4 regions of the Bacillus cereus group sp. BfR-BA-01383 genome follow, and region 3 is predicted to be linked to each of the others. Evidence: riboswitches for the same ligand, from Rfam matches in the RefSeq annotation. Region 3 holds a riboswitch; each other region holds the start of a gene.

Region 1 (4,700 bases), on a different contig from region 3:
TATGCTTTTGCATCATCAATACCACCCATAACTTCGATGACAACATCAATATTAGGATTATCTAAAATTTCATTCACATTTTGTGTTAATAGAGTAGAAGGCACTTCGACCTCCCTCTCTTTCTCAATGTTTTGCACTAACACTTTCGTTACCTTTACTGGGCATCCAACTTGGTGTATAAGTCGTTCTTGATGATCTGTAATAATACGAACTACACCACTCCCCACTGTCCCAAGACCTAATAACCCCACTTGAATTTCTTTCATAATACTGTCCACCCCTCAAAAATTGTGTTTAGATGAAATTATATGAGTAAAAAATCAGAAAAACAATGTATTTCGAACATTCGGGAAAATAAAGGGTAATCTTTACAAAGAAAACGTTGCCACGTGTTACACAATCATTATTTACAATACATAAGGGGTTTCTTGATACACGTAATAATTCAACCAATTAGAGAATAGTAAATTCCCATGACTCCTCCACCTAACAAGCGGCTTCTCATTTGGATTATTATGTTTAAAGTAATTTTTAGGCACATCAATATTTAACCCTTTTTGGCGGTCCCGTTCATATTCTTGCTTTAACGTATCACAACTATATTCACTATGTCCGAGTGCGAAAACTTGCCTTCCTTCTTGCCCGATAACAAGATGAACACCCGCTTCTTCAGAATTAGCTAATAACGTTAATTCTTTCACTTTTTCAATATCGCTCTCTCGCACTTCTGTATGACGAGAATGCGGAGCAAAAAATAACTCATCAAACCCTTGTAATAGTTTCACATGTTGCTCGCGAACCTCATGTTCAAATACACCGAACATTTTTTCCGCAAGAGGATACTTCGGCACACCATAGTGATAATACAAACCTGCTTGTGCCCCCCAGCAAATATGAAGCGTAGATGTTACATTTGTTTTTGAATACTCCATAATACGTCCAAGCTCTTCCCAATAATCTACTTCTTCGAAAGAAAGAGTTTCAACTGGTGCTCCTGTAATAATGAGTCCATCAAATTTTTCATTCTCAATATCACGGAATGTTTTATAGAAGCTCGTTAAATGGTCCTGCGCTACATTGCGGGACAGATGCGATTCCATATGAAGTAAATGAACATCTAATTGCAACGGTGTATTTCCAATTAAACGAAGTAATTGCGCCTCTGTTTCTTGCTTTGTAGGCATTAAATTTAATATAGCAATTTTCAAAGCACGAATATCTTGTGTTGCTGCTCGCTCCTTCGTCATTACAAAAATATTTTCCTTCTGTAATACTTTGCGAGCTGGTAAATCTTTATCAATTATGATCGGCATGTTGTTTGCCTCCGACTAGCGCAGCTTCTAAATCTGCAATAATATCAGAAACATCTTCTATACCAACCGATAAACGGATTAAATCAGATGTAACACCAGCTAAACGCTGATCTTCTGCGCTTAATTGTCTGTGCGTCGTACTAGCAGGGTGTATAACACAAGTTCTCGCATCAGCTACATGCGTTACGAGCGTCGCTAGTTTCACATTTGCAATAAATTCTTTTGCTGCTTCTAATCCGCCCTTAATACCAAATGTTAAAACGCCACTAGCACCTTTCTTCAAATACTTTTGTGCTAACGAGTAATTTTCATTACTATCTAATCCCGGATAATTCACCCATTCAATACGATCATGATTAGCAAGCCACTTAGCAACTGCGAGAGCATTTTCGCTATGACGCTCCATTCGTAAATGCAGTGTTTCTAAACCAATGTTGCTAATATAGGCATTGAATGGGCTCATACAGTTTCCGTAGTCTCTTAATAATTGAACGCGCGCTTTCACAATATAAGCTGCCGCTCCAAAATTTTGAACATAGCTCACACCATGATAACTCGGATCAGGTTCGACAAGCTCAGGGTATTTTCCATTTGTCCAATCGAAATTCCCTCCGTCTATTACAATGCCGCCTAGAGAACTTGCATGACCATCAATATATTTCGTTGTGGAATGGACAATGATATTTGCCCCATGTTCAAATGCCTGGCATAAATAAGGCGTCGCTAATGTATTATCAACGATAAAAGGTACTTCTAATTCTTTTGCTGCAGCTGAAAGTTCTTTGAAATTCAAAACGTTCATTGCCGGATTTCCTAACGATTCTGCATAAACGAGTTTCGTCTTATCGTTAGCAAGTACCGCAATTTCATCTGCCGTTAAATTAGGATTAAAGAACGTAACATCAATACCAAGCTTACGTAAGCTTACTCCAAATAAATTAAACGTTCCCCCGTAAACAGTTGAAGAACAAAGAAGATGATCTCCACTACTACAAATATTTAAAACTGCGAGCATAATAGCTGCTTGCCCTGAAGCCGTTGCAACAGCTCCTACACCGCCTTCTAAATCTGATAACTTTTGTTCAAATGCAGCTAGTGTGGGATTCCCAATACGTGTATAAATATAGCCCTCTGCCTCTAAGTTAAATAATGCTGCTAAATCATCCGACGTATCGTATTTATACGTTGTACTTTGATAAAGCGGTAGAACGCGTGGCTCACCATTCTTTGGCGTATAGCCACCTTGCACACAAATTGTTCCCTTTCCCCATGATTCTCCCATCTCTCATTCTCCTTTCTTTTTATGCAAAATAAAAAACTGCTCCTTTCCTAAATAAGAAAGAAGCAGTTTGAAAACACGCTCTAAAATCTCTTTCTTATCTCTCAGGGCTATTACCTGCAGGATTTGGCACAATTCCGTTATTCGGCTGTTGCCAAGGTTTCATCGGGCCTGTCCCTCCACCTTTTCTTGATAAGACTATGCAATTACCGTTGATTTTATAGCAATAATTTCCTAATGTCAAACGGTTTTTCTGAATGTTCTAAAATAAATGTCAACAGTTTCATATAAAGCAACAAAAGAAGTATATTCCATATTTATTCAAAAAAGACCTTTAAAAAATTCCAATCAATATATAGAATTAAATAAGTGGTTTAACTTATAGGACCCAAGCTCTAATGAAATCCCAATATATATGTTGAATAAGCCAACCTCTCACAAAGATACTATATATATTCCATTCATTTCACACTAGCATATATAATCCTTTCTCTATTACAACTTACATAACGGAGGTATAACATGACAAATACAAAGGACATGCACTATATACTCGCTCTATATGGCATTCTTTTAGGCTCTATAGTAGGGGCTACGGTTTGGTTATTTTTAGTTACGCTAAATATCGGAATCCACTTTATTTGGGGATATTTACCTAACGTTTTCTCTTCTCCCCCTTATTACACTCTTTGTGTAACAATCATCGGCGGTATCCTCGTTGGTTTAACACAAAAATACTTCGGTACATATCCACGTCTTATGCCAGAAGTAATGGGTGAATATAAAAAAACAGGCAGAATTGAATACCGTTTTGTACATAAAGCTACTTTAACTGCGCTTATTGTTTTAATATTTGGAGCTAGTCTAGGCCCAGAGGCCGCACTTGTTGGAATTATCGGCGGACTTTGTACATGGGTAGGAGATCGCTTTAACTTCGCTTTAAAGGGAATGAACGAACTAACAGAAGTTGGAATTGGTGCTACTTTAAGCGTCATTTTTAACGCTCCATTATTCGGTTATTTAGCTCCGAATGAAAATGAGGGTGAACAAATTAATGGGTTTTCTAAAAGAAAAAAAGCAGTTGTATATTTAACTACTACTTTTGCTGGTTTTTCCGTTTATTTATTGCTTAGTAAACTCGATAATCGTGGATCCTTTATTGTTGATTTTGGGGAAGGATCCCTTTCAATCAATGAATGGATCGCCTTTCTCCCTCTTACTTGCATCGGTGCTCTCGTTGGTTTCTTGTATTTCAAAGTAGAATTTACATTAGAGAAAATCATCCATCCTTTCCGCGAATACAAACTAACACTTGGAATTATAGGTGGTATTTTATTAGGAATTGCGGGGACTTTTCTCCCATACACATTATTTTCTGGGGAACATCAATTAAAAGATTTAGTCGTTGAATGGAGCCATTTATCTTTTTGGGTATTACTTCTTTCAGGAGTCTTAAAATTATGTATTACTGCCGTTTGTTTAAATACAGGTTGGCGCGGCGGACATATTTTCCCAATTATATTTTCTGGGTCAAGTATCGGATTCGCGATGGCTTCCATTCTTCCTATAGATCCAATAGCATCTGTGGCCATCGTAACGACAGCAATCTCAAGCTATGCATTAAGAAAACCGATAGCTATAACATTATTATTACTTATGTTTTTCCCGCTTAATTTACTATTGCCGATGCTCGGAGCAGCAGCTATCGGTAATGCATTTCCGCTTCCTAAACATAACGAAACTACAAATTAATAAAAAAACAGCATTAACATAAACGTTAATGCTGTTTTTTTTGAGTGACGATTATAATTTTAATTAAAATTTGCTTGCTACTTTAGCAGCTTCTTCAAGACCTGCTGCAATAATTTCTTCTGCTTTGTCTGGGAATTGGTTATGACCTTCAATAACGATTGTTTCCATGTTTGTTGCACCGAAGAAGCCCATCATACTTGCTACATATTTAACAGCCATTTCAACTTCTGCGGCTGGACCTTCAGAATATACGCCACCGCGTGCATTTAATAATGCAATTTTCTTATCTCCGATTAGACCAACTGGACCTTCTGGCGTATATTTAAACGTTTTACCAGCACGGTTTAAATAATCAA
Region 2 (4,700 bases), on a different contig from region 3:
TTTAAAATTACATCTGGCCTTGTTTCTACTAAATATTCATTACAGCCCTCGTACTCTTCTCCCCCAAAATCTTCCGCAGTTAAGTCTTCTTGTTGGATCATTGTCCCCATTGCACCGTCTAATATTAAAATGTTATTTTGCAATCTCTCTTCTATACACTTCATCAATTAATACCTTCTTTCACTTCTTGCTTTTCTCTTACATATTTAACGAGATGCTCTGTAATTTCATATTTTAAAAATGGTGTGATTAGGTATATACCATTAAAGTATTTTAGTGCCGTATCAATTAATTCTTCTGAAATACGAATCCCTTCCTCAATAGCTACTTCTTTGGTTTCATGTCCATCCATTCTCTCTCTTATTTCTTCAGGAAGAGTAATTCCTGGTACCTCAAAATGAAGGAAATCTGCATTTCGCTTACTTACTAATGGCATAATCCCAATAAAAATAGGTTGTTCCAAATGCTTTGTCGCTTCATATACTTCTTTAATTAAAGCAACATCATAAATCGGCTGTGTTAAAAAGTATTCTGCTCCGGCATCTATTTTTCGTTCCATTCGTTTTACTGCTGCTTTTAAATGTCTTACATGCGGATTAAACGCACCTCCAACTGAGAATCTTGTTGCCGGACCAATTGATTTCCCTAAAATAGAACGACTGTCGTTCATCGCTTTAATCATTTTAATGAGCTCGATAGATGACAAATCATATACAGAAGTTGCACCTGGAAAATCACCAACACGCGCTGGATCACCAGTTAAAGCTAACACTTCTTCCATACCTAATGCTGATAATCCCAGCAAATGAGACTGCAGTCCAATGACGTTATGATCTCTACACGTTAAATGCGTCAATACTGGAATATCGTGCTTCGTTAATAACGCACCCATAGCCATATTCGACACGCGAGGAGATGCTAATGAATTATCTGCTAGAGTAATAGCGTCTGCCCCAGCTCTTTTCAACGCTCTTGCTCCCTCAAAAAACCGCTGTGTGTCTAGCGTTTTCGGTGGATCTAATTCCACTACAACCGTCGTTTGTTTCTTTGCCTTCTCTGCAAGAGTGACATGTGCTTTTGAACGTTTCTCGTGTGTATGAACTACTTTTGGTCTTTGAATCGTCTCCTTTTCTATTACAGGTGTAATATTCGCAATAGCACGCTTCATACTTGCAATATGTTCCGGTGTAGTGCCACAACAACCACCCAATAACCGAATACCTTGCTCAATAAATTTTGGTGTCATCGCTTCGAAATATGCTGGACTTCCCTCATATACGTAACGTCCCTCCACATAATTTGGGAGACCTGCATTCGGATATGCTGACAAGTAGCCATTTTGAGGAATCGATATCATTTTAAATGCTTCCGTCATATGAAGAGGCCCTAGTTGACAGTTCAATCCAACAACATTTGCACCGCAATCTAAAAGCTGTTTTAATATTTCATTTACATCATTTCCATTTTGAGTCGTACCTGCCTCATGTAGCGCTAATTGGGCTACAATCGGAATGTTTGTTTGTTTTCGTAACACCTTAACAGCATGAAGTAATTCAAATTCATCATAAAAAGTCTCTAATAGTAATCCATCAACTTGTTCGTCTAGTAAAGCACCTGCCTGCTCAAGTAGCATAAATTCTCGTTCTATATCAGTCGTTGTAACAGCTCCGATATGTTTCATGCCACCAATTGTTCCTAAGATTGCATTTTTTTCTGTCACAGATGCTTTCGCCAGTTTTACCGCCGCTCTATTAATTTCGATAACTTGATTTTCTAAACCATACATACGTAATTTCGCTTCATTTGCTCCATACGTATTCGTTTGAATCACATCTGCTCCAGCAGCTACATATTGTTTATGAATCGATATAATTAAATCCGGATCAGATATATTCAATTCTTCGAAACTACTTTGCAAACCATGCGAATGTAATAATGTTCCAACCGCACCGTCACCTATTACAATTCCTTTTGATAATAAATCTAGTAATTTCACGAATCTCCCTCATTTCTATCAATATAAAAACCCCCTCTTCACCTTGAAGAGGGGGACATAATTGTTCCGCCTCTTATTATGCAAAACATTCGTTTTGCAGGTATTAGCACCGTTTCAAACATTTCGTTTAAAGGTTGCCGGGTTTCACAGGGCCTTTCCCTCCACCGCTCTCAATAAGAGTTTGTCTATATATTTTATTTATGTAGTTAAAAGGAAATGCGTTCCCCTTTTAACAATGTTTGTTAATTTTTTAATAAATTTAGCATGCACAAAAATAAAAGTCAATGATAGTTGTTGAAAAATAAAAATTATTTAAAATAAAGTTGCAATTCAATTATCTTTTGTTGTAAAGTTAAAAACATAATAAAATTTCATACGAACATTCTTATCTAGAGAGGTAGAGGGACTGGCCCTATGACGCCTCAGCAACCATTAACATTCATTCGTTAATAAGGTGCTAATTCCAGCAAATTGTGAAAGATTTGACAGATGAGAAGAAGACTCTATTCAAACCGAAAGCCTTCTTCTTAGAAGGCTTTTTTTATTTTATCTCGATTGGTGAGGGCTAATAGTCAGTAGGTGCTGCCCCCCACTGATTAAAGTTTCACTTTATATTCACTTCATTGTTCAATTTAAAAAGGAGGAATTTTCACATGTCAACTATCGAAACAAAACTAGCACAAATAGGGAACCGTAGCGAAACTACAACAGGAACTGTTAATCCACCTGTTTATTTCTCAACAGCTTATCGTCACGAAGGACTTGGTAAATCTACTGGCTTTGACTATTCACGAACTGGTAATCCAACTCGCGGTATTTTAGAGCAGGCAATCGCAGAATTAGAGCATGGTGAACAAGGTTATGCCTGTAGCTCAGGAATGGCAGCTGTTCTCCTCGTCCTTTCTTTATTCCGATCTGGAGACGAACTTATTGTATCTGAAGATTTATACGGAGGAACGTATCGCTTATTTTCCGAACATGAAAAAAAGTGGAATATTCGATGTAGATACGTAAATACACAATCTATTAAACAAATTGAGCACGCTATCACACCTCAAACGAAAGCCATTTTCATAGAAACTCCGACTAATCCATTAATGCAAATTACTGATATTGCCAATGTCGCAACTGTAGCCAAAAGACACGGACTACTTCTTATTGTAGATAATACGTTCTATACACCTTATATACAGCAACCATTAACAGAAGGTGCCGATATCGTTCTTCATAGTGCAACAAAATATTTAGGTGGACATAACGATGTACTAAGCGGACTTGTCGTTGCAAAAGGGAAAGCACTTTGTGAAGAAATCGCTCATTATCATAATGCTTCAGGGGCTGTCTTAAGTCCATTTGACTCATGGCTATTAATTCGTGGTATGAAAACTTTAGCTCTTCGCATGAGACAACATGAAGAAAATGCGAAAGCAGTTGTTGCTTATTTAAATGATGAAGACGGTGTGACAGATGTATTTTATCCAGGAAGAGGCGGTATGATTTCATTTCGTCTTAAAGATGAAACATGGATTAATCCATTCTTACAATCTTTATCCCTAATTACATTTGCTGAAAGTCTTGGTGGTGTAGAGAGTTTAATGACTTATCCGGCAACACAAACACATGCTGATATTCCTGAAGAAATCAGAACGGCAAACGGTGTATGCAATCGCCTTCTTCGATTTTCCGTTGGCATTGAAAATAGTAACGATTTAATTCAAGACTTAAAACAAGCCATTAAACTTGTAAAAGAAGGTGTACAAATATGAGTTATTCTATAGATACACTTTTACTACACAACCAATATAAACATGACTCGCAAACAGGGGCTGTTAACGTTCCCATTTATAACACATCTACATTTCACCAATTTGATGTAGATACGTTCGGAAAATACGACTACAGCCGATCTGGTAATCCAACTCGTGAAGCTCTTGAGGATATTATCGCTTTATTAGAGGGCGGAACAAAGGGATTCGCATTTGCATCAGGTATTGCAGCGATTTCTACTGCATTTCTCCTACTTTCACAAGGTGATCACGTACTCATTTCAGAAGACGTATATGGAGGAACTTATCGAATGATAACTGAAGTTCTCTCTCGCTACGGTGTTTCACATACATTTGTTGATATGACTAATTTAGAAGCAATAAAGCAAAACATTAAACCGAATACGAAGCTCTTTTATGTAGAAACACCATCTAATCCACTTTTAAAAGTAACAGATATTCGAGAGGTTTCTAAACTCGCAAAATCTATTGGTGCTCTTACTTTTGTTGATAACACATTTTTGACACCGCTATTCCAGAAGCCACTTGATCTCGGCGCCGATGTCGTTCTTCATAGTGCCACAAAATTCATTGCTGGTCATAGTGATGTTACTGCCGGATTAGCGGTCGTAACAGATGCCGAACTCGCTCAAAAACTTGGATTTTTACAAAATGCATTTGGCGCTATTTTAGGACCTCAAGATTGCTCTCTCGTGCTTCGCGGTCTAAAAACATTGCATGTACGTCTTGAACATTCAGCTACAAATGCCAATAAAATTGCACATTATTTACAAGAGCACGCTAAAGTTAAAAATGTCTATTATCCGGGATTACAAACACATCTCGGCTTTCATATTCAACAGTCCCAAGCCACATCAGCCGGTGCTGTCCTATCTTTCACTTTGCAGTCAGAAGATGCTCTCCGCCAATTTTTATCC
Region 3 (4,700 bases):
ACGTCTGTCCTCGCTGACAAAGTTCATACATAATCTCTAAACGCTTTTGATCAGCTAACGCTTTAAACTTTTTCTCATAGAGCTGAAAATCTTGTGCCACTACAGTTCACTCTCCTTTCATCAATTTTTTTTGATGTTTATAGTATATACGTTGATTCAGTCTTTATGCAACTAGTTAATCAAGTTTTTTTGATTTAGAAAAACCTTCCTCGCATCATATCTTTGCTACAACTAAAAAGAGCCATAGCCTTTTCAAAAATGAAAAACTACGGTTCTTTTTACAACTTAACAGTTAAGATATTTCCGAAGAATGGAGTCAATCTTAGTTGGATAATTATAAAGTGACACCCCTATAAACAAAACCCACCAGAAACATCTAAAATCTGTCCTGTTACCCAGCGACTATCAGAAGAAGCAAGGAACGCTACTGCATCTGCAATATCTTCAACTTGCCCTATCCGTCCAAACACAGATGAATTCGTAGCAAAATTTCGTATTTCTGGATTATCTAGCAATTTCGCATTAATATCTGTCTTCGTATATCCGGGCATAATTGTATTCACTGTTATACCTCTATCTCCAAGATGCTTAGCTAGAGGAAGTGTCATCGTATTTAATGCACCTTTACTTAAACCGTATGCAATTGATCCTGTAAAACCAAGTCGTACTTCAGCTGATGAAATGTTAATAATGCGCCCTTCTGCTCGTAGTAATGGTAATGTTTGCTGAATTAAGAAGAACGGCGCCTTCATATTTACGGCCATAATTTCATCAAAAACTTCTTCTGTCGTATTTTCAATCGTTCCTTGTGTACCTATACCTGCATTGTTTACTAAAATATCAATCTCTGATGTACCAATTCTTGTTTGTAATTCATTCTTTAATTGTTCTACTAGCTTTTTGACACCATCAATTGAATTGAGCTCAGCTTCAATTAAGAACGCTTTCCCTCCATTAGATTCAATCTCACTAATCGTCTCATCTGCAGCTGTTTTATTTCGGCCGTAGTGAATCGCAACTAATGCCCCATCTTTCGCCAATCTCATTGCAATGGCACGACCGATTCCGCGACTCGCCCCGGTTACTAACGCTACTTTCCCATCAAGATTCTTCATTTTTTCCATCCTTCCTAAATTTCCGTTTGATAAATCCTATACTTATATTTTCATGCAAACACCAATAATTTCAAATATAGATTTATAGGTAATTTAGTTAGTTAACTTATGATATTATAGTTATAATTTATAATTTGCTTTAGAAAATAAAATATAGGGGGCTACCCAATGCAAAATGCAGTAAAACTGGATGAAATTGACCATAAAATAATGAACTTATTATATGAAAATGCAAGAATTTCCGTTTCAGAAATAGGACGAATCATATCCATGACACAGCCTGCTGTAAAAGAACGAATTAACAAACTTGAAGATCAAGGAGTTATAGCTGCTTACCGAACCAAATTTGAGCCTTCCAAAATTAATAAAAACATTCAAGCATTTATCATGTTTAAAACGAGCCAATGCTCTGATTTCATCCAATTTTGTAATGCCGCTCCTGAAGTAACAGATTTATATCGAATTAGTGGGGAGTTTAATTATATGATGAAAGTCATGAGCGATTCGATGGATTCTCTCGCTGGATTTTTAGACTCTTTAATGCAATTAGGATTATCGTCTCCTTTAATTGTTTTAAAGAGTGAGTTTGAGGAGAAATTGTCGTTTTGATAAAGAAAAAAGAGAATTGACATCTCAATGTGAAAATGAACACTTTATTTAAATTGATAGGCACCTGCTTTCCTCAAAAAAGAAAAAGGAGTGGGTGATCCACTCCTTTTAACCACCTACCCCTGATTCCTCTGCACCTCTCTAAACTCCTCCTTCACCTTCTCTAACAACCCTTCTTCCGTAATTAATCGATACGCTGTATTTGCTAGCGCTTTTGCTGATGTAATTAATGCTTTATCTCCAAGTTCTGAACGTGCTGCTTCTCTAAATTCATTCGTATGAGCAATTAAGTCATCTGGACCGATTTTAATGTACGGATGAATGGTCGGTACGACTTGGCTTACGTTTCCTGCATCAGTTGAACCGATGCCAACTCGTTCTTTACGGTTTACGTCTTCACCTTGTAGTTCGAGTTCTTCGGCTACGATATCATTAAATGTTTTTGTTACGAGTAGTTCATCGATTTCATTTTGGAATTGATGAATTTTTACTTTTGCACCTGTTGCTAATGCAGCTCCTTGTGCAATATTTCTTACTTTTTCTGTTACTTCCGCACATCTTTTTCTCGTTGCTGCGCGGATGAAGAACCTTGCGGCAGCGTAGTCAGGAATAATGTTAGGTGCTTTTCCGCCTTCTGTAATGACGCCATGAATTTTCACATCTGACGGAAGTTGTTGGCGAAGTGCATTAATACTGTTATACAGCTGAATAACCGCATCTAATGCGTTAATTCCTTCTTCTGGTGAAGCTGCTGCGTGAGCTGTTTTACCGTAAAAATGAAAATCAAGTGGATCAACTGCTAGTGATGGACTCGTTGTCGCTGTTTTTCCGCTCGGATGAATCATAAGCGCCGCATCAATGTTTTTAAATAAACCTGCTTTTACATAACTCGCTTTTGCGCTACCATTTGGCCCGCCTTCTTCTGCTGGTGTTCCGAATACGACAACTTCTCCGCCAATTTCTTCAAGCGTTTCTGATAATGCGATTGCTGCTGCAACGCTAATGGTGCCAATTAAATTGTGACCACACGCATGGCCAAGTCCCGGTAAAGCATCATACTCAGCTAAAAATGCGATAACTGGTCCTTGTTTTCCTGAACTTTTTCGCGCGATAAATCCCGTTTCATGTCCAGCTATATTGTGCTGCAACTGAAATCCTGCACTACCTAGTAATAAACTTAGCGTTCTTGATGCGTAAAATTCTTGGTTACCAATCTCCGGATTCGCATGAATATTATGACTTGTTTGTATGTACTTTTCCTTATTGCTTTCTATACTCTCTTCAATAGTTTTTCTTTGTGACGTTACTCCTGTCGCTCCCATTTTTCTTCCCCCTTTTGTTTTCACGTAAAAAAGCCTCTTTCTAAAAGATAGAAAGAGGCTTCTGTATATACAGTCAAAATGAGCTTCTTTCTTATCTTTCAAGTTACCTTGCTGGAATTGGCACAGTATTCATATAGAATCCGCTGCCGAGGTATCGTAGGGCCAGTCCCTCCACCTCTCGTGATAAGAATTTTCATAAAATTATATTAAATTATTTTCATTCTAAGTTCATTCCAGGCAAAAGTCAAGGAATTCCTATCCGAATTTACCGGATATCTAAAAATCCTTTTAATACACCAATTGTTTCCGGTGCTTGCAGTCTTGCACATATGTACGGAAATTCCGTACTACCTTCAAACATCATTTGAGATGTTAGCGGTGCCCCTGCCCAAAAGATTTCATCATCGATTAATAAGAATGGGAACGCTTTGTTTTGCCTTTGCAATTTTACATTCTTTAATGGAACTGGTCCATCACTATAAACTGTTACTTGCGCATTTGTACGCATTAATGCTTGCCATACTCGTTTATCCACTTGTCTTGTACTCGGAAGTGAAATGATAATTTTTCGTTTTGCGGCTAAAATATCTTTTAATAACCCTTTCGGCTCTTCAAGATTCATTTCCATAAACCAGCGTAAACGTTTCGAAATTTTCCGCTCCCACAATTGTCTTGATGTCGTGCGATCATACACATCTCCGTGACGTTCTATATGAGCTGTTAATTGTGATAACGCTTGTTTTCTCGAAAGGTTTTTACGCATATAATGGCAATCGGATAATTGAATGAACTTCCCTCTCGCTCTCGTTACTGCTACATTGACGAGGCGATGGTTTTTATGATCAAAGAACAACACACCAGGACGTTCCTGCGGATAACTATCAACCGTATCAAATATCATCATATCTCTTTCAGAACCTTGAAACTTATGAACTGTTGCCGCTAATACTGGTATGTTTTGATATTTCGTTCTCTGCAACATTTCTCTAATACAAGTTGATAAAAAGCGTGACTGCGCCCTGTAAGGTGTAACTACACCGATCGATTGAACACCGTCTAACAGTCCGATTAACATCATTTGCATCGCTACTAAACCAGACATAATATTAAAACGTGAGCCAGAAGCAGCATCCTTTAGCGAAAATGCTCCCATTAAGCTCGTATCAAATAAAACACTCGCCTCATTTGCGAACGGCTGCAATTGTGCAAGTTCTTTACGCTCTGAAACAGACGGATGATCGTATACTCTATTTTTATAAATAAATGAGTTCGTAAACTTCGATATGTCCGCATGCATACGTCTTTGTTCCTGCAACATAAAAAGGTTGGGATGAGCTTCTGATTTATTTACAGAATCAACAATCCCAGCATGATAAAACATATCTTCCCCGAGCCATTTTCGAACGAGTTCATGGTTTGCCATCGCAATCGGAGGTAACTGTAAAAAGTCACCACAAACGACGATACGTTTTCCAAGTGAAGCAGCCAATGCAATTTGCGGAACATATGCCATACTTACTTCATCTACGACAACTAAATCAAATGTACGCTCATAAATAAGTGAATCAATGGCACATTTCGATAAAGTCGCTCCGATTACTTTCGCATTTTCAATGTATTCTTTTTCTACTTCTTTAATTTTCGCTTTTTGCTT
Region 4 (4,700 bases), on a different contig from region 3:
AAGCGGAAAGAATTTAACTTTAACGATAGATATGGAATTACAGAAAAAAGTTGAAGAGAGCATAGAGAAAATATTAAAGGCATATAAAGGTTCAGAATCGATGTTAGACCGTGCTTTCGTTGTAATGATGAATCCGAAAAACGGCCAAGTATTATCAATGGCTGGGAAAAAGCTTGTAGAAAAAGATGGGAAAACGGAAGTGGAAGATTATGCTTTAGGTACGATGACAAGTTCATATGAGCTTGGATCAACTGTTAAAGGTGCGACAGTGTTAACAGGGTTTGAAACAAATGCTATAACTCCAGGAACACATTTTTATGATGCACCTATGAAGTTTAAAGGTACTAAGGAGAAGAAGTCTTGGAAAGAGTTTGGAAATATAGACGATCAAAGAGCGTTACAAGTTTCTTCAAACGTTTATATGTTTAATATAGCATTAAAAATTGCCGGCGTGGATTATGTGAAAAATAGTTCACTAGATATTAAACAAGAATACTTTGATAAAATGAGGTATTATTTCAGGCAATTTGGACTAGGCGTACAAACTGGTATTGATTTACCGAATGAAACTGCGGGACAAATTGGAAGAAAAGATAATCAGCCTGGTTTCTTATTAGATTATTCGATTGGACAGTATGATACGTATACACCACTTCAGCTTGCACAATATATTTCAACTATCGCAAATGGCGGTTATCGAATGAAACCGCAAATTGTTCAAGAGATTAGAGAACAAACCGTTCAAAAAGATGAAGTTGGTAAAGTGATGCATTCAATAGAACCAGTCGTTTTAAATAAAGTAGATATGAAAGAGGAGTATATAAATCAAGTAAAAGAAGGATTTAGAAAGGTATTCCAAGAAGGGGATGGAACGGGAGTAAGAGCGTTCCAAAAAGCATCGTATAAACCAGCTGGTAAAACAGGGACCGCACAAACGGTATACGGTGGAGAAAGTGATATTGGGCGAAATGAGAAAGGCGATCGTAGAGAATGCTATAACTTAACATTAGCAGGATATGCGCCATATGATGATCCAGAAATAGCATTTTCTGTCGTTGTACCGTGGGTTATAAATGATAAATCTGGTATTAACTCTGATATTGGAAAAGAAGTTTTAGATGCTTATTTTGAATTGAAAAGTAAGCGGTTAACTGGGGAAGCGACAAAAGTAGAGAATTAAAAAGTACGAATCGTTTCTAGTATGTATATAAACTAGGGACGTTTTAATATAGAAATAGATTAGAAAAGAGGCATAAAATAATTCTATTAACTATTCACGTTTTATAAATTAAATCATATATTGATAGCATAGGACAAGCTGAAAAGCTTATCCTAACCTCACAGAACACTCCTTATCACGGTTAAGCATCTATTTTTGTAGATGCTTTTTTTGATGACTGACAATTATTTATCAACCTAATGTTCCATTTGTGATAATACCGTATGATAAAGAACAGCTTATTAGCACAAAGGCTGACAGAGCTTGAAGCAGCAAATAGGTTATCAAAAGAAGCAATTACAGTTATGGAATCTCTTTTAAATTAATAGATTGGACAATTAAAAACATAGAGGGCACACTTTTATGCTTTTATTTTATTATCCAGCAAACTGCACAGCAGTATTTGCATGTAAAAAAGCAGTATCAAATACAGGAACTGTTAGATCGTTCTGGGAAATGAGCAAAGGTATTTCAGTACAACCGAGTAGTATACCTTCCGCACCATTTTGAACTAATGAGTTTGTAATTTGTAATAGCTTTTCTTTTGATGTTTCTGAAATAATTCCTTTACTTAATTCATTTAAAATAACATGATGGATAAAAGTCCTTTCCTCGTCATTTGGAATGATTGTCTCAATATTATAATTTGCTAGTCGTGATTTATAGAAATCTTGTTCCATCGTTTGTTTCGTCCCTAAAAGTCCGATACGTTTTATATTGTGTTCTACCATTTTTTTAGCACTTACATCGCCAATGTGAAGAAGCGGGATGGATATTGCATTTTCTACTTCTTCAGCAAATAAATGCACCGTATTTGAGCACATTAATAAACAGTCAGCACCGGATTTTTCAACTTTTTTTGCAACTGTGACTAATTCATTTTTCACTTCTTCATATTGATGGTTTTGTAATAAAGTAGTTACTTCACCAAAGTCCATGCTGTATAAGACAAGTTTAGCATTTTGATCATATTGAGAGAGTGTAAGTGTATTAATATGTTTATAGTATAGTGATGTAGATTCCCAACTTAGTCCACCAATTAAACCAATTACTTTCATCATACATTCCTCCCGTAACAATTTTGAATTCATTATTTCATAATTCCGATAAGAATACAATGATTTAGGTGTATTATTTAACGAAAAATAAAAATAATTAGAAAAGTATTGAAAATCACTCTTATTGGTGCCATAATACGAATTACAAATTAATACTTATCCAGAGAGGTGGAGGGAACGGCCCTAAGAAACCTCAGCAACCCCTATGTAATTTCATAGGAAGGTGCTAATTCCGCAGAGGACACGATGTGTTTTTTGCAAGATAAGAGGATTCTTGAACGTGAAAGAAAATGACCTCTTATGTAAGAGGTCATTTTTTATTGTATAGAAAGGGAGTGTCGATGCATAATTCATTTTTTAAATAAATATAGAGTAATAAAAGTTTACTAATATGAGAGGAGAATTGAAATGAACAAATTATCAACAAAGTTAGTAGTAGCAATCGGAATCGGATCAGCCTTATACGGGATATTAGGACTTTGGGGATTTACTATTGCACCAAATACATTTATTAAACCTGGATTAGCTATATTAACCATTTTTGGTGCATTATTTGGTCCAGTGGCTGGACTGTTAATAGGACTTATCGGTCATACCGTAACAGATACGATCACTGGCGGGGGTATTTGGTGGGGCTGGGTAGTTAGCTCAGGAATTATTGGTTTTGCGATGGGTCTCATTCAAAAAAGAACTGGTTTTAGTGTGAAAAACGGGACGTATAGTAAGGGGGATATTTCTTATTTAGCAATTGCTGGGTTAGTTGGTATTGTCATTGCTATTATATTTGCTGGAGCATTCGATATTATTGTGATGGGAGAACCGTTTGACAAAATTGTTATACAAGTACTAGGAGCAACAATTTCGGATGTTATTGTATTTTTAGTTCTTGGATTACCGATTACAATTGGTCTGGCTAAATCAAATAAAAAACATACACATTTAAAAATTGAAAAGTAGGGATGTTAACATGCAACCAATTATTTCGTTTGAACACTTTACCTTTCAATACGGGCATGCTGCGCAGCCTACTTTAAAAGACATTACATTTCATATAAATTCTGGCGAAAAAGTACTAATTGCTGGACGAAGCGGTTCAGGGAAATCGACGTTAGCTCATTGTATCAATGGGCTAATCCCATTTTCATATGAAGGGATTAGTACGGGTAACATTTTAATTGCTGGTAAAGACCCGAGGGAAGGCAGTATTTTTGAACAGAGTAAATATGTAGGAACAATTTTGCAAGATCAAGATGCTCAATTTATTGGCCTTACAGTAGAAGAAGATGTAGCTTTTTATTTAGAGAATGAATGTGTAAATCAACATGATATGAAAAGGATTGTTGCAGACTCATTAACAAAGGTGAAGATGCATACTTTTCATAAACAAAGTCCACATGAATTATCAGGAGGCCAAAAGCAAACTGTTTCTCTAGCAGGTCTGTTAACAACAAATGCCGATATATTATTGTTCGATGAACCGTTAGCAAACTTAGATCCGCTAAGTAGCTTACATACAATCGAACTTATTAAAGATATACATAAACAATATAATAAAACAATTGTAATTATTGAACATCGAATAGAAGAAATTTTAAAACTGGATGTGGATAAAATTATTTTAATTGATGAAGGTGTAGTTGTTGCGATAGGGACACCAGAAGAGATTTTGGCATCAAATATATTACCTCGTATTGGCTTACGAGAGCCTATTTACATCGAAGCACTAAAGAGATTACATTTTGATAGTAATAATGACGTAATATATCCACTTGAAAATCTTCACAAGGAAAGAATCTATAGCGTTATAAAAGAGTGGATGAATAAGCAAATTGTATTAAAAAGTAATACTAAAAACAAGGAATTACTTAAAGTAGAGAATTTGTCATTTTCATATCCTAATAAACAAAAAGTATTAAAAAATGTAAGTCTATCAATATGCGAAGGAGAAATTGTAGCGCTGTTGGGACATAATGGAGCAGGGAAATCAACATTAGCTCATAGTCTGATTGGTATAAATAAAATAAAAGATGGAGAAATTTTGTTAGATGGAGTAACTATCAGTTCTTGGTCTATTCGTAAACGTGGGGAAATTATATCTTATGTGATGCAAAATCCAAATCATATGATTACACAACCTACTGTGTTAGAAGAAGTTTCATTTTCTTTGAAATTTAAAAAGTTTTCTAAGGAAGAAGTTAAATATAGAGCTGAAGAATCGTTAAAAATCTGTGGTTTATATCCATTTCGTAATTGGCCAATTCAGGCATTAAGCTACGGGCAAAAAAAGAGATTAACTATCGCATCTGTATTAATCACAAATCCCAAACTTATCATATTAGATGAACCGACAGCTGGACAAGATTACTATCATTATAAACAGTTTATGTCGTTTATTAAAAAACTGACTAAAAAGGGAATATCAT

The links. Region 3 has a riboswitch for S-adenosylmethionine ahead of MR065_RS06760 (M20 family metallopeptidase). Riboswitches for the same ligand answer to the same signal wherever they lie in the genome.
Positions count from the first base shown of each region.
Region 1: another riboswitch for S-adenosylmethionine. It lies ahead of MR065_RS22000 (bifunctional O-acetylhomoserine aminocarboxypropyltransferase/cysteine synthase); the one in region 3 lies ahead of MR065_RS06760 (M20 family metallopeptidase).
Region 2: another riboswitch for S-adenosylmethionine. It lies ahead of metI (cystathionine gamma-synthase/O-acetylhomoserine thiolyase); the one in region 3 lies ahead of MR065_RS06760 (M20 family metallopeptidase).
Region 4: another riboswitch for S-adenosylmethionine. It lies ahead of MR065_RS09105 (ECF-type riboflavin transporter substrate-binding protein); the one in region 3 lies ahead of MR065_RS06760 (M20 family metallopeptidase).

Region 1 covers NZ_JAKUFP010000032.1:42,875-47,574, forward strand. The annotation lists gene MR065_RS21990 (homoserine dehydrogenase) at 1-266, opposite strand, end outside; gene metA (homoserine O-acetyltransferase MetA) at 408-1,313, opposite strand; gene MR065_RS22000 (bifunctional O-acetylhomoserine aminocarboxypropyltransferase/cysteine synthase) at 1,297-2,595, opposite strand; SAM riboswitch class I at 2,687-2,791, opposite strand; gene MR065_RS22005 (chloride channel protein) at 3,115-4,344, shown strand; gene MR065_RS22010 (FMN-dependent NADH-azoreductase) at 4,408-4,700, opposite strand, start outside.
Region 2 covers NZ_JAKUFP010000001.1:278,590-283,289, forward strand. The annotation lists gene metH (methionine synthase) at 1-164, opposite strand, end outside; gene MR065_RS01630 (bifunctional homocysteine S-methyltransferase/methylenetetrahydrofolate reductase) at 164-1,996, opposite strand; SAM riboswitch class I at 2,067-2,176, opposite strand; SAM riboswitch class I at 2,379-2,492, shown strand; gene metI (cystathionine gamma-synthase/O-acetylhomoserine thiolyase) at 2,650-3,762, shown strand; gene metC (cystathionine beta-lyase) at 3,759-4,700, shown strand, end outside.
Region 3 covers NZ_JAKUFP010000004.1:242,294-246,993, forward strand. The annotation lists gene arsR (arsenical resistance operon transcriptional regulator ArsR) at 1-100, opposite strand, end outside; gene MR065_RS06750 (SDR family oxidoreductase) at 351-1,115, opposite strand; gene MR065_RS06755 (Lrp/AsnC family transcriptional regulator) at 1,284-1,724, shown strand; gene MR065_RS06760 (M20 family metallopeptidase) at 1,841-3,046, opposite strand; SAM riboswitch class I at 3,135-3,236, opposite strand; gene MR065_RS06765 (AAA domain-containing protein) at 3,312-4,700, opposite strand, start outside.
Region 4 covers NZ_JAKUFP010000006.1:175,735-180,434, reverse strand. The annotation lists gene MR065_RS09115 (peptidoglycan D,D-transpeptidase FtsI family protein) at 1-1,180, shown strand, start outside; gene MR065_RS09110 (aspartate/glutamate racemase family protein) at 1,597-2,280, opposite strand; SAM riboswitch class I at 2,431-2,546, shown strand; gene MR065_RS09105 (ECF-type riboflavin transporter substrate-binding protein) at 2,686-3,234, shown strand; gene MR065_RS09100 (ABC transporter ATP-binding protein) at 3,245-4,700, shown strand, end outside.